DNA from 3 places in the Agathobaculum sp. Marseille-P7918 genome. Region 3 is predicted to be linked to each of the others. Evidence: riboswitches for the same ligand, from Rfam matches in the RefSeq annotation. Region 3 holds a riboswitch; each other region holds the start of a gene.
What was found. A riboswitch is a leader RNA that binds a small molecule or an ion and turns the genes downstream of it on or off. The one in region 3 is predicted to bind FMN.
Positions count from the first base shown of each region.

Region 1: linked by a shared signal. The riboswitch ahead of ACESSO_RS12735 (MATE family efflux transporter) and the one ahead of ribD (bifunctional diaminohydroxyphosphoribosylaminopyrimidine deaminase/5-amino-6-(5-phosphoribosylamino)uracil reductase RibD) in region 3 are both predicted to bind FMN.
Region 2: linked by a shared signal. The riboswitch ahead of ACESSO_RS16350 (ECF transporter S component) and the one ahead of ribD (bifunctional diaminohydroxyphosphoribosylaminopyrimidine deaminase/5-amino-6-(5-phosphoribosylamino)uracil reductase RibD) in region 3 are both predicted to bind FMN.

Region 1 covers NZ_CAXTXI010000010.1:12,727-17,627, forward strand. The annotation lists gene groL (chaperonin GroEL) at 1-809, shown strand, start outside; gene ACESSO_RS12735 (MATE family efflux transporter) at 930-2,306, opposite strand; FMN riboswitch at 2,449-2,560, opposite strand; gene ACESSO_RS12740 (sugar ABC transporter substrate-binding protein) at 2,704-3,651, opposite strand; gene ACESSO_RS12745 (sensor histidine kinase) at 3,987-4,901, shown strand, end outside.
Region 2 covers NZ_CAXTXI010000017.1:25,432-30,332, forward strand. The annotation lists gene ACESSO_RS16340 (hypothetical protein) at 1-325, shown strand, start outside; gene ACESSO_RS16345 (metallophosphoesterase) at 441-1,319, opposite strand; gene ACESSO_RS16350 (ECF transporter S component) at 1,375-1,989, opposite strand; FMN riboswitch at 2,079-2,210, opposite strand; gene ACESSO_RS16355 (toprim domain-containing protein) at 2,253-2,858, opposite strand; gene holA (DNA polymerase III subunit delta) at 2,860-3,906, opposite strand; gene ACESSO_RS16365 (ComEC/Rec2 family competence protein) at 3,911-4,901, opposite strand, start outside.
Region 3 covers NZ_CAXTXI010000005.1:58,841-63,741, reverse strand. The annotation lists gene hemW (radical SAM family heme chaperone HemW) at 1-240, opposite strand, end outside; gene lepA (translation elongation factor 4) at 237-2,048, opposite strand; gene ACESSO_RS08745 (hypothetical protein) at 2,135-2,308, opposite strand; FMN riboswitch at 2,388-2,517, shown strand; gene ribD (bifunctional diaminohydroxyphosphoribosylaminopyrimidine deaminase/5-amino-6-(5-phosphoribosylamino)uracil reductase RibD) at 2,703-3,764, shown strand; gene ACESSO_RS08735 (riboflavin synthase) at 3,766-4,419, shown strand; gene ACESSO_RS08730 (bifunctional 3,4-dihydroxy-2-butanone-4-phosphate synthase/GTP cyclohydrolase II) at 4,446-4,901, shown strand, end outside.

The sequences.
Region 1 (4,901 bases), on a different contig from region 3:
CGGTGCGTGCGCCGGGCTTTGGCGAACGGAAAAAGGCTTTGGTAGATGATATTGCGCTGATTTCGGGCGCGGTTGTCATCCGCGAGGAAACCGGCTATGATTTGAGCCATGCTACAATGGACATGCTTGGCCGGGCAGATAAGGTCATCATTCGGAAGGACAGCACGCTGATCGTCGGGGGCGCGGGCAATCGCGATGAAATTGACAGCCGAGTCGAGATGCTCCGGCGCATGCTGGCGCAGGCGAAGGATGAGTTCGCGGTGGATCGCGCTCGTGAGCGTCTGGGCAAGCTGGCAGGCGGCGTGGGCCTGATCCACGTTGGCGCAGCGACCGAGCTGGAGCTGAAGGAGAAAAAACATCGCGTGGAAGACGCGCTGAATGTCACTCGCGCTGCGCTGGAGGAAGGTGTTGTGGCCGGTGGCGGCGTGGCCTACTGCGACGCCTGCACACAGGTTGAGGCATATGCGGCGCAGCTTACGGGAGATGAAAAGGTCGGCGCGCAGATCATCTGCACTGCGTTGACCAAACCGGCAGCTCAGATTGTGGAAAATGCCGGCGGAGACGGCGATTCCGTTGTGACAGAGATTCGTCGGTTGGAGCCTGGAATGGGAATGGATGTTTGCACCAATACCTATGTCAATATGATTGAAGCCGGTATTATGGACTCGACCAAGGTGGTGCGTCTGGCGCTGCAAAATGCGGTTTCCATGGCGAGCACTTTCCTGACCACCGAGGTGAATGTGATCGATCCGGTCGATGAGGAATGGCTGCGCACCGGCGGCGCGAGCCGACGCAAGAGCACGCATTGATAGAGGATAAATGTGCGTCTCTCATCTTGCAGTATGCAGATAAGCGCAAGTCTTTCTGACGAGTAAAAGAAACCCTCCTGTTGCAGCTATGCTGCGACAGGAGGTTTTTCATACTGTGGCTTACAGCCATCCGTTTTTACGCCAGGAGCGAAATTCCGTAAACGCCAACGCAATGCTGAGCAAAAAGACCAGCATATCCGTAATGGGAACGGCATATAAAGCGCCATCCAGACCAAAACTGCGGGAGAGCAGCAACGCCAGCGGAATCAGAAACACCCCTTGCCGTACCAGCGGAATCATCAGCGAGTGCACAGGTTTGCCGATGCTCTGAAAAAAGGATGCCGTAGTCATATGCAGACCGTAGAGGAAAAAGGCCATCATATAAATTCGGAAAATGTGAGCGGTGCAATCCAGATACAGAGGATTATCCGAGACAAAGAGCATACCGATTTGCCGGGGGAGCACCATGAAAACCAGAAAGCATACAGCGGAAATGATGAGCGCAATCCGGCTGGCCAGCAGGTATGTCTGATGTACCCGCGTGTAGTGTTTGGCGCCGAAGTTAAAGCCGTTGATGGGCTGTACAGCGGAGGAGACGCCCACAAACATTGAATGAGCAATTTGGTATACCTTCATCATCATGCCGTAGACCGAAAGGGCGATGTCGCTGCCAAAGGCGCTCAATGCACCATACTGACGCATCAGGTTGTTCATGGTGATCTGTACCAGCGCCATCATCGTCTGCGTCAGCAGGCTGGGAAACCCCAACGCAACGATACGTCCGGTCAATGCAGGCGTGGGGCACAGATCGGGTTTGCGAATGCGGACGGTACGCATATGGCGCAGATAAAAGAGGCACATACAGCCGGCAGCTGTCTGTCCCACCGCTGTGGCGATACCGGCGCCCACCACACCCATTTGCAGCGGGAAAATGAAAATGGGATCCAGAATCAGGTTGATAACAGCGCCCACGATCATACATTTCATGGTGTACTGGGGAGCGCCATCCGCACGGATGATGGCGGTGAATGCAGGGCACATCAGCTGGAACGGTACGCCCCATGCGATCGCCCGCAGATAGGAGACTGCCTGCGTATAAGCGGTTTCCGTGACGCCGCACAGAATCACCAGCTGCGGGGCGAAGATAGCAAACACCAGCGCGCAAAGGATGCCGCTGCCGACAATTAAAGTCAGTGCGTGCGACATGGTCGCATCTGCTGTTTGCTGCTGCTTGCGGCCCAGGCACAGACTGATATTGGCCGCGGCCCCATCCCCCAGCAGCAGCGAGATTGCGTTTACCAGAATCATGAGCGGAAACGCGACATTGGTAGCTGTCATGCCGGTGATGCCAACGCCTTGCCCGACAAAAATCTGATCAACGATGTTGTAAAGGTAATTGACCATGAGTGTCAGTGCTGTGGGGATAGAATATCGCACTAACAGCGCGGAGATCGGCTCTGTTTCCAGCGGGTTTGCGTTTTGTACCGGTTTATTCATGGCGACAGCCTCCTCTTGTGGTTCCCTGCCGCCGGATAAGCCGGATAAATCGTAAAGCAGCCGTTGATTGCCATCCAACGGATGCAATACCGGCTGCTTCGTGTTCTTTCATCGTGCACGAGAAGCTGCCGGTGCTGCCGGCGGCTTTCTTCTCCCATCCAGACCTGACTGTTGGCCCCGGGATTGCACCGGGTTAGCTTGCGCTCGCGGGCTTTGACCGCCAGTAGAGAATACTCTCGTTTCCGAAGAAAGGAATATACAATTTTATAAGGCCATTATAGCAGAAAATCCTGCCCTGTCAATCGCTTGAAGACCAATTTTTTTGCAGAAATATTGTGCGTTATGGATGGCCGGTCGGCGGAGATACAAGTTGGGGATACGCCGCCTGCAGTATCACTCATTGCCAGCCGTCTGAGCCGAACTGTTCCACATTTTCCGCTGTAATTAACTCGACCGGCACAATGATTTCGCTTTCATAGGCTTGTCCGGACAGAATCTGGTATATGACCTGCGCTGTCGTCTGTCCGATCTGAATAGGAGATTGGGCGACCGTTGCTGTCATCACACCCTCAAAAATCATATTTTTGGCTTCGGGAGCACCGTCTACGCCATAAACCAGTGTGCGCTCCAGTAAATGACGCTCCTCCAGTGCAGCCATCGCCCCCAATGCTGTCGGATCGTTGAGCGCCATCACTACATCAATCGTCGGATCGGCATCCAGCAGGCCGTCCAGCGCCGGCATGGCAAGCTCCAGCTGACCGTCGCTGCTTGCGCGGCCGGCAATCTGATACTGCGGATGCGCGGCGATGGTGTCGCAAAACCCTCGAATGCGGTCGACCGCCGACTGGGCGGTCGGGTGCTCCAGAAGGGCGATGCGCGCGGAATCACGCGTGCTCATCAGATGCTCGGCGCATAATACGCCCGCGCCATAATTGTCTGAAGCAATCGTGCAGGCAACCAGTGAGGGATCGCTCACCTGCGAATCCACAATCACAACCGGAACATCTGCCTCCCGCGCTTCCTCCAGTGCAGGACGAATCTGCTGAAAATCCACCGGGTTAATCACAAGCAGATCGATTCCACCCGCAAGCAGTTCGTGAATCTGGTCGTTTTGCTTCTCCTGATCGAGTGCAGGGTCGCGCGTGAGCAGGATATCGCCGCGGCTTTCGATCATCAACCGCAGTTCCTCGTCAATGACGCTGTAGAACGGATTGTTCATTGTCATATAGGTTGCGCCGATACGCAGCGGTGTCTCCTGCTGTTCTTTCCATGCGCCCAGCGTCAGGCACAGCCATGCCGCCAGCACGACGCCGCACACAGCAAGAAACAGTCGTCTCCATTTCATCGCCAGCCCCCCTTACTGGTTTTATCATATCATATTAGGGGAGTCATGAAAACGCTTTTTTGCCGGTTCTGAACAGGACGACGATTCTTTTCCGGAGAGGTTTTACACATATTATTTGCGGCCTGCGGTGAACGACGCGCTATTTCACCGGACAGGCTGCGGGTATCCGCCTGCTGTTTTTGCATCTGATCTGATATGTTGTTTGATCTTGTGCAGGATATATATTATAATTTATGCATAGGAAACCCGTTCCACAGCGCAGCACGGCAGGAAAAAAGGCGACTGTCTGCGGCAGAAGAAAGACAAGGCTTGACGGGGAAAAGGGGGCTGCTGGCATGTCGGATGGACCGGCCAATCGCGAGATGCAGACGGACGAGAGCCTGACCCTGCTGCGGCAGGGGACGCTGCTCATCAATCTGGCACTCTGCGCGTTCCTCGGTGCGGTTTTTGTGCTGACGCCACTGCGTGCGGTGCAGCGAGCCGAGGGTGTGAGCTTTTTGCAGGGGCTGAGTATTTTACCGGCTGCTCCGTGGAGCGTGTCTTTTGCGGCGCTTAGTTTACTTGCGTTTGTCGCGGTCGACTTTGCATATCGGCGCGGCAGGCTGGGAAACGGCCGTATCGTGTTTTGGTTGGAACCGGGAGTCGCCCTGCTTGTGATTCTGGCGCTGCATCTGGACTATAACGGCCTGCTGCTGCTCGCCGTGGTCAATCTGGTGGATAGTCTGCATGGGCGCGGGCGTATGCTGTTTCTCGGCGCGATGACCTCGCTCTATCTGCTGACCAGTCTGGATGTTTTGCAATCCGGCTTGGGTATGGTTTCGGTATCCGAATATCTTGCCTATTATGAGGGACAGCCGCGGCAGCTCATGCAGACAGCCATTGGTCTGCTCAGTGCGCTCAATCTGATTTTGTTTATCGGCTATATGGTGATTCTGGTCGGCAGGCGGACGGAAGAAAACGCGGCTATCCGCCGACTCAACGGAGAACTGGCGCGGGCGAATGATAAGCTGTCTGTCCTCAACGGTCAGCTCAAGGAATATGCGGCGGAAAGCGAGCGCATGGCGGAGACCCGAGAACGCAACCGTCTGGCGCGCGAGATTCACGATACGCTCGGCCACGCGCTGACCGGCATCACCGCCGGTGCGGATGCCTGTATTGAAATGATGGATATTTCGCCGGATATGGCGCGCAAGCAGATGGAACTCATTGCGAAAACCGCTCGTGCGGGCATGAATGAGGTGCGCCGTTCG
Region 2 (4,901 bases), on a different contig from region 3:
AACAGTATTGCTGCCAGACAAAGATGGAAAATTCCATATTGATATGCAGACAACAAATACATTGGATTATCAATATCTGCCGAGGAACATAGACAGCAGTGCGATAGATTATCAGGATGGTAAGCTGGCATTGGCGGGTGAAAGTTATGATCGCTATAGTGGAATGATGCAGACAGGTTTCGATGTAGTTATCTGTGATCGAAGCGGATTGCGACTTTGGGCACAATATCAAAGCAGCCTACAAAACGATTTGACAGGCGCTTACAATACCAGTGAAATCGTGCGGCTATTGTACAATCATCCAATTGGAGTGACATGGCAATGAAGAAACTCCGGATACGCCAGCGTTGAACGTATCCGGAGTTTCTAATGCGTTTCTTGGATTTACAATCCCCTCAATTATACAAAACTTTTCTTTTGTATAATTATATATATTGAATTTAGAAGTCTGTTTGCTCTCCTGTACCACTCACCTCAACCACTACAATTTCCGGTGGATTGAACAATCGCGGTTTCCAATCACGTGCCAAACCGCGACCAACGATTTCAGTCATGCTGCCACAGGTATATTGACCGCCAGCATATTTCGGGAAAAATCCCTGATTGGGTGCAATCAAGCCGTTAAGCAGATATGGGATGCGCCATTGACCACCATGCGCGTGTCCGCACAATACCAAGTCAAACGGATACTTTGCATACTCTGTGATATATTCAGGCCGATGTGCCAGCAACACACACAACTGCTTTGTATCCAGATTTTGGAACCGTGATAAAGTATGCCGATATTCTTCTGACTCTCCGTATGAGCGAGCCTGTCGAGTCCCTGTTGAAGCAGGATCATCCACACCGCACAGTATGAAATTGACTTCATTTATAGTTACGGTTTCTTGGTCGTTACGCAGAACATGAACACCATATTGCTCAATCATATCAAATATATCTTCCGCTTGCCCGCTCCAGAATTCATGATTACCCGATACATAGTAGCAAGGTGCAATTTGGGTAATTTGCTGCAATAATTGTTCTGCTCCATCACGAGGAATCTTATCATCTACGATATCTCCACACAGCAAAATACAATCCGGCTGCTCACGGATAACTCGCTCTATCAACTGACATTGATTCTCTCCGTAAATGCAGCTGTGCAAATCAGAAAGCATCAAAAGACGCATCCCCTGCCCCTCTTTCAATTTATCGGTTTCCAGCGTATAATATCGTGTCACCAAACCACACTGCAAGCTGGCGATTCCAATGCCAACCGCGCACAGCAGAATTGCATGTATCCATCTTTTTCTTCTATTCATTACAACCTCCATCATAAAAACAAGGGGACATAAACGTTTTTTCCGTCCATGTCCCCCATTTGTTTATTTATTAGTTGGCTTTTTGCCGCATATGAATTGCTATTTGCTTTGATTTGATGAAAACACTCAGTTTCTTATAGGCAACCATAGTTATAATGGTTAAAATCACACCTTTGATTAGATTAAACGGCAAAATTCCCAACAAAAGATATGCGCCCATTCCATTGATTGCGGGGTTGACCGCTCGGCACATATCAAAAATAGCATCCAAATTCCAGCCCATTCCATTGACATAAAACGGGATAATCAAGCAGTAATTCGTCAGCATGCCCATACCGGCCATGGCGACAGAACCGCACAGACACCCTACAGCCGCCATTTTTCTGGACTTATGCGCACGGTAAATAAGTACAGCAATTACAACCAACGTTGACAGCATCAAAAAATCTGCCAATTCACCAGATCCTGCGGTTTGGCTCTGTGTCAAATGAATCAGATCTTTGATACCTATCATCGTAATAGCCGGACCAATGCCAAAGATGAATGCTCCAATCAAAACAACGGCCCCCGACAGATCCACCTTCAGAAACGGCGGCATGAACGGAATCGGAAATTCAAAATACATTAAAACGGTAGCGATGGCCGCAAATACTGCGGTATACGTGATTTTACTGGTTTTCGTCATGAGTATCTTCTCCTTTGCAAGGAGTTCTGTTTGTTTGGGTAACAAAAAGCCCTTGGAGCAATCCAAGGGCATGCAGACGTACCGAAATACACCTGTTTCTTTCATCCGGACTATAACCGTCGGTTGGGATTCACACCCATCATGCCTTTCGGCTCGCAGACTATCGGACAAACTGCCCGTATACTGCCGGTGGAGACTTTCACTCCGCCCTGAAACAGAACTATTTATTTATGATATCATTATAGGCTTATCTGCCATACTTGTCAATCCCCTGCTGATATTCTATGGATGATCTCTTCCATTTCAGTTCGGGAAGAAACTGCATTGATAAATTCCAATAGCGCATTGGCCGTCATATGGGATGGTAAATCCAATGCTTTGAGCACTTCTGTACGACGTTTTACGCTGTTCGGCTGACCGGATAATCCCCATGCAAAAAAATCTGCCTTGCTGATTGGCTTTTTATCCTGTGCGGAAGAGGATACTTCGTCCTCAAAAGTAGCGCCAGCACGACGCAACGCCTCCAAAATAACCTCTGGGCGCATCCCTTCTACCCCGAGTTTTCCTTCCTTTGAACCATGACGTTTGCGTCGCTCCTTGCCGACAACGTCCGGAATATAGGCTTGCTTCACACTTCCAGGCGGTAATGCCCCTTTTATATAATTGCGAATGACAAAACCAGCCCCATCGCTATCCGTCAACACAATTAAGCCGCGTGATAACGCAATTTTTCGCAGTAAGCGGAGCTGGTCCTTATCATGAAAAATCCGAAAGCCCCCGCTTTCCAGCACAACTGCATCCACAACCTGACGGACTGTATTCACGTCGTAGCGACCTTCTACTACAATTGCTTCACGAACTCGTATCACATTAGCCCTCCCTCAATGCGGATGCCATGGACAACAGCGTTAATTCAATCTGCTTTTGACGATCCACCGCACTGCCCTTTAGCGCTGCATCGGTTTGTGCGCACAGAGAAGCAACATGACGCAACCATTTTAGGGATACACGTCGTGCTGCGTTTTGTAACTGCTTAGCGTAATATGGAGATTTAGAGCCAATCATATCCATCAGCTGTTTTTCTCCTCCACGCGCTTCTGCGCACAGCTTCGCCGCGTATAAACGCTGAATATGGCGTGTGATTGTCGTAAAAATCATCACTTCATTGTTCTTCTGTGCAATCAAATCACCTACTAAAGATACTGCGCGTTCAAATTTTCCTACTGTTATAGCATCTGTCAAATCAAAAACCACAGCATCCAAAATCGGTGAACAGACCGCATCAATGTTGTATTTTTTGATTTCCCCCGTAGTGGTATGAGCTGCAGCCTTCTCCATCTCTCCCGCCAAATTGGTCATAGAATTTCCACAAAGGAAAATCATATACGACGCATCCTCCGGTGAGATGGCACAACCAAGCGCACGGGCGCGTCGCTCCAACCACGCAACCAGTTCACGCTCTTCCATGTGAGTAAACTCCACAAAACAAGCGACCTTTTGCAGCGTCTTATATAACTTTGTTCGTTTGTCTGGTTTGCCATCTAAAATATCATAGTAGAACACCAGACAAACATAGTCTGGTAAATCTTCCAGTAATGCGGGCAGCATATCGGAGAACGCAGCAGGCGGTTTAAACAAATCAAAATCTGTCACGATGATGAGTTTCTTTTCCGACATTGCAGGATAACTGTCTACCGCCTCGGTAAGCTGTTCCGGAGTCAGCCCCTTCCCCTCTAATTCAATCCGATTGAAATCCGCAAATGTGGGATCAATGACTTTCTCCCTGAGCTGCTGCAAGTAATATTCTTTTAAATAGCTTTCCTCGCCGAAGATCACATAAAGCGATGCAAAAGTCCCTTTTTTCAAATCCTGAAGCAGCTGCGACTTTCCGTTGGATTTAGACTTTTCCTGTGGCATGTTTTCACTCCTTCACAAACTGCCGCACAATTTCTCCGGTTACATAGGGACTTTCTACAGATAGTCCATGATATTGAGACAAAACTTCACCAAATCCAGCTTGCACAATAATTCTCTCTGCACCCATAGTATTTAATGCCTGCGTTAATAATTCGTCGTCCTCCATATTTCTCTGCGAAAGGACAATCTCCGGGGCGGCAATTGACGATGATTCCAGAAAGGCCGCCAACTGCTTTTGCGTCGGACTGTGCAGAACCAAAATTTCGTTCGCAATTTGCACGCCCAGTTTTCCATCTGCTACCGAAAAAACGGTGATCGGTGCCGCACCAGTGTCCAGTACCTCAGACTGATTGATTTCCTGCGCACCAACTTGGCCGCAAAGCTCCAGCAAATCCGTATTATACTTTGTTGCCTTGCATCCAGCAGGCATCAGAATCTGATTTACAGAAACCGCTTGCAGCAGTGCAGGCAAATCACGCGCATGTCCCTTATCCACTGCTGTTAAAATTAAAGTGTCAATGTGGTCAATATTATGATAACGCATCCATTCCTCTACCAGCTGTGCGGCATCACGATATCCACCATCGCCAGCGCAGTCGATTAGTGTTGCATGCGTTGTATCAGAAACCAGAATAGCTTGTCCTGTGCCACATGGTAAATAGGTCACGCGATAGGTTCGCTGATATTGATAAGTGCTCATGCCGCTGAGGACGATTAAGCACAAGCAAACCATCGGCAAAACAACTTTCCATTTAATTCGGCTACCCATCACCAGCCAGAAAAGGATCACCGCAAAACAAAGAAATAGTGCTGCAAGTCCAAAACCATCGCTCCAGTTTACCATTCCGTACGGAAGATTTGATACGCGCTCGGCCATCCACAAAATATAATGCAGCGGCGGCTGCGTGACTACGGATAAAGCAGGCACTACGGCCGGACAAATCGCTGAAGCCACACAAATGAAAAAACCCGCAATAAAGCATACGGCAGTTACG
Region 3 (4,901 bases):
GCCAAGATACTTCGGTCCCAAACAGGACGGCGTGCCGCCGCCGACGTACACGGTGTCCACCGTATAACCGCTGCACGTTTTCCCGTATTCACGAATGTGCATTAACAGCGCCGAAACGTAGTTTTTCATCAGATCCACGTCTGTCACGGAATAAAAATCGCAGTAAGCACACTTTTTTACACAAAACGGAATGTGCAGATACAGCCCCAAAGGCCGATTATTATAACTGAATTTGCTCATGATTCCTCATCCAGCTTCAAGACCGCCATGAACGCTTCGGTCGGAATCTGCACCGTGCCGAGCGAACGCATCTTCTTCTTGCCTTCCTTTTGTTTTTCCAGCAGTTTTTTCTTGCGCGTGATGTCGCCGCCGTAGCACTTGGCCAGCACATCCTTGCGCATCGCCTTGACTGTCTCTCGCGCGATGACCTTTCCGCCGATTGCCGCCTGAATCGGCACTTCGAACAGCTGACGCGGGATATTCTCCTTGAGTTTTTCGCAGATACGGCGCGCACGGCCGTAAGCCTTTTCGCGGTGCACAATAAACGAAAGTGCGTCCACCTGGTCACCGTTGAGCAGCATATCCACCTTGACCAAGTCGCTCGGCCGGTAATCAAGAAACTCGTAGTCCAGCGAAGCGTAGCCGCGAGTGCGTGCCTTGAGCGCGTCAAAAAAGTCGTAAATAATTTCGTTTATCGGCATTTCATAGTGCAGCTCTACCAGATTGGCATCCAGATACTGCATGTCTTTAAATATGCCGCGCCGCTCCTGACACATCGGCATGATGTTGCCGACATATTCCTGCGGCGTCATGATGGTCGCCTTGACAAACGGCTCACGCGCCTCCTCAATGAGACCCGGATCGGGATAATCATGCGGGTTGTCGCACTGGACAACCGTGCCGTCGGTCTTGACAATTTCATAGACCACGCTCGGCAGCGTCGTGACCAAATCGAGGTCGAACTCACGCTCCAGTCGCTCCTGAATGACCTCCATGTGCAGCATGCCGAGGAACCCGCAGCGGAAACCGAAGCCCAGCGCTACCGAGCTTTCCGGCTCGAAGGACAGCGCCGCATCGTTGAGCTGCAATTTCTCCAGTGCATCGCGCAGATCGGGGTATTTGGAACCATCCTCGGTGTAAATACCGCAGAACACCATCGGCCGCGCGGGACGATAACCCGGTAGGGCCTCCGCCGTCGGGCGTTCAGCCTCGGTGACCGTGTCGCCGACGCGAGTGTCGGATACGGTCTTGATGGATGCGGTAAAGTAACCGACCTCACCCGCGCACAGCTCCTGCTGCGGGGATAGCCCGAGCGGCAGCATGTAGCCGCATTCGAGCACCTGAAACGTCGCGCCGGTCGCCATCATTTTGACCTTCATCCCCGGACGGATACAGCCCTCCATCAGGCGCATATAGACGATAACGCCTTTATAAGGGTCGTACTGGCTGTCAAATATCAGTGCGCGCAGCGGTGCATCCGGATCGCCCGTCGGCGCGGGGATGTCCGACACGATGCGCTCAAGCACGGAATGAATGTTAATATTCATTTTGGCGGAAATCTCCGGGCTGTCCTCAGCCGGGATGCCGATGATATCCTCAATCTCCTGCTTGACGCGCGGCGCGTCCGCAGCCGGCAGGTCAATCTTATTGATAACCGGCACAACCTCCAACCCCGCGTCAATCGCAAGATAGGTGTTGCCCAACGTCTGCGCCTCGATGCCCTGCGCCGCATCCACAACCAGCAGCGCACCCTCGCACGCAGCCAGCGAACGAGAGACCTCGTAATTGAAGTCAACATGCCCCGGCGTGTCGATGAGATTCATCTCATAGGTTTTGCCGTCGTCCGCCTCATATTCCATACGCACGGCGCGCGCCTTAATCGTGATGCCGCGTTCGCGCTCCAGATCCATATTGTCGAGTAACTGCTCCTCCATCTCGCGCTGAGATACCGCTTTGCACTGCTCAAGCAGGCGGTCGGCAAGCGTGGACTTACCGTGGTCGATGTGCGCAATAATGGAAAAATTACGAATTTGCTCGCGATTTTTCACCCCGAAAGCTCCTTATCTGTTCCATAATAGCAATATGGAAATATTATAGCACGTTCCCGCCTGTCTCACAAGCGTTCTTTTCCGGTTTACCGGCTCCCTGCCCTTGTTCTGTTTTTTTGCACAAATTTGATTTTCTTTTGCTCCGGATTTGATGTGACTACGCTATGATAAAAATGTAGATAAGCCACATTCTTTTCTCTTTTCTTTATACTCTTCCCAAATGCAGGGGCGGCCAAGGCCGCCTCTGCATATTTTTTCATAAAATGCTTGCATTCTTGTTCTTGCGGGTATATACTGTGTTCAGCAAAGCATTTAACTGCTGTGCTAAAACCGAATATCAGGATTCTTCAGGGCAGGGTGCAATTCCCTACCGGCGGTACAGCCCGCGAGCGGACGCTTTTTCAAAGCGAATGCATGATTCGGTGAAACTCCGAAGCCGACAGTATAGTCTGGATGAAAGAAGAATGCGCGAAAAACGGATTTTGTTCCGTTTTCGCTTGTTTGCTGTTCTGAAACACATTTTGTGTTTCAGATTTTTTATTTTTATGACGTTTCGCCCCGAAGCATCTGCTTTCGGGGCGATTTTTCATTTTACAGCCCGTAACAGGCTGTTTTGGCGAGGTGATCCGATTGCAAAACCAAACGGAATCTTATATGCGCCGCGCACTTGAACTGGCCAAACGCGGCGCAGGACACGTCAGCCCTAACCCAATGGTCGGCTGCGTCATCGTTAAAGACGGACGCATCATCGGCGAAGGCTGGCATGAATACTGCGGCGGCCTGCACGCTGAACGCAACGCGCTGAAAAACTGCACGGAGGACCCGGCAGGCGCAGACTTATACGTTACGCTTGAGCCATGCTGCCACTGGGGCCGCACCCCTCCCTGCACAGAAGCCATTCTCGAAAAGCGCATCGGTCGTGTATTCGTCGGGTGTCTGGACGCAAACCCGCTTGTTGCCGGCAAGGGAGCACAGATTCTGCGGGATGCAGGCATTCCGGTCGAAACCGGCATCTGTGAGAACGAGTGCCGCCAGCTCAACGAGGTATTCTTTCACTTCATCACAAACAAAACCCCGTATGTTGTACTCAAATATGCTATGACGCTGGACGGCAAGATTGCCGCGTACACCGGCGACAGCCGCTGGGTAACGGGCGAAGCCGCCCGCCGTCACGTGCACGAGACACGCGCACGCCTATCCGGCATCATGGTTGGCGTCGGCACCGTGCTGGCAGACGACCCATTGCTCACCTGCCGCATCGAGGACGGACACAACCCATGCCGCATTGTCTGTGACAGTCACGCGCGCACGCCGCTGGACTCCCAACTCATTCGCACCGCGCACGACACCGACACGGTCATCGCCGTGACCGAATGGAACGAACGCGCCACGGCACTCAAAAAAGCAGGCGCACACCTATTGCTGTGCAAGGCACAAAACGGCAAAGTGGACTTGAACGACCTGATGCATCAGCTTGCTGCGCGCGGTCTGGACAGCATCCTGCTTGAAGGAGGCGCAGAGCTGGCGTTTGCAGCGCTTGAGGCAGGTATCGTCCATAAAGTGCAGGCTTATATCGCACCCAAACTGATTGGCGGCAGTACCGCCAAAACCCCGCTCGGCGGCACAGGTTTCGCCCATATGTCAGACGCTTTGACACTCAAAAACGCAACTGTCACGCCGCTGGGTGCGGACTTCCTGCTCGAGGGGGTGCTGTAATATGTTTACCGGTATCATTGAGGAAATCGGCACCGTACGCCGTATCGAGCGCGGCGCCGCGGGCGCAAGACTCACCATCGCGGCGAAAACCGTGCTGGAAGGCACCAAGCTCGGCGACAGCATCGCCACCAACGGCGTGTGTCTGACCGTTGTCGCGATGACGGCGGACAGCTTCAGCGCAGACGTCATGGCCGAGTCGCTGCGGCGCTCTAGCCTCGGCGCACTGCAAAGCGGCTCACCGGTCAATCTTGAGCGCGCCATGCCCCTGAACGGTCGCTTCGGCGGACACATTGTTTCCGGTCACATCGACGGCACCGGCACAATTGCATCCCAAAAGCGCGAGGACAACGCGGTTTGGGTGACTGTGCACACCTCCGCTTCCCTGCTGCGATATATCGTGGAAAAAGGCTCGATTGCAATTGACGGCGTAAGTCTGACGGTTGCGGCGGTGGACCAGACCGGTTTTTCGGTATCCATCATCCCACACACAGGCGCGCAGACCATCCTGCTGGACAAAAAGCCGGGTGAGACGGTCAATCTGGAGTGCGACGTTATCGGAAAATATGTCGAAAAGCTGCTTACACCGTATTCACCGGCTGAAAAATCCGCTTCAAGCAGTATCACTATGGAATTTCTGGCCCAACATGGGTTCTAAAAAAAAATAAAAGGAGGACAATCCATATGAAACAGCAATATTGCACGGTCGAAGAGGCGCTGGATGAACTGCGCGCCGGCCGCATCATCATCTCCATCGACGACCCCGACCGTGAAAACGAAGGCGACATGATTTGCGCCGCCCAGTTCGCCACTACTGAGAATGTCAACTTTATGGCGACATATGCCAAGGGCCTAATCTGCACGCCGATGAGCGAAGCCGTGGCGCAGCGGCTGGGGCTGGAACAAATGGTCAAGGTCAACACCGACAACCATCAGACTGCATTCACCGTCTCGGTAGACCATGTGGAAACCACCACTGGCATTTCTGCAGAGGAGCGCGGCTACACCTGCCGCATGTGCGCCGATCCCAACTCCAAACCGTCAGATCTGCGTCGTCCCGGCCATGTCTTTCCGTTGGTATCACGCTATGGTGGCGTGCTTACCCGCAACGGACACACCGAGGCAACCGTTGACCTGTGC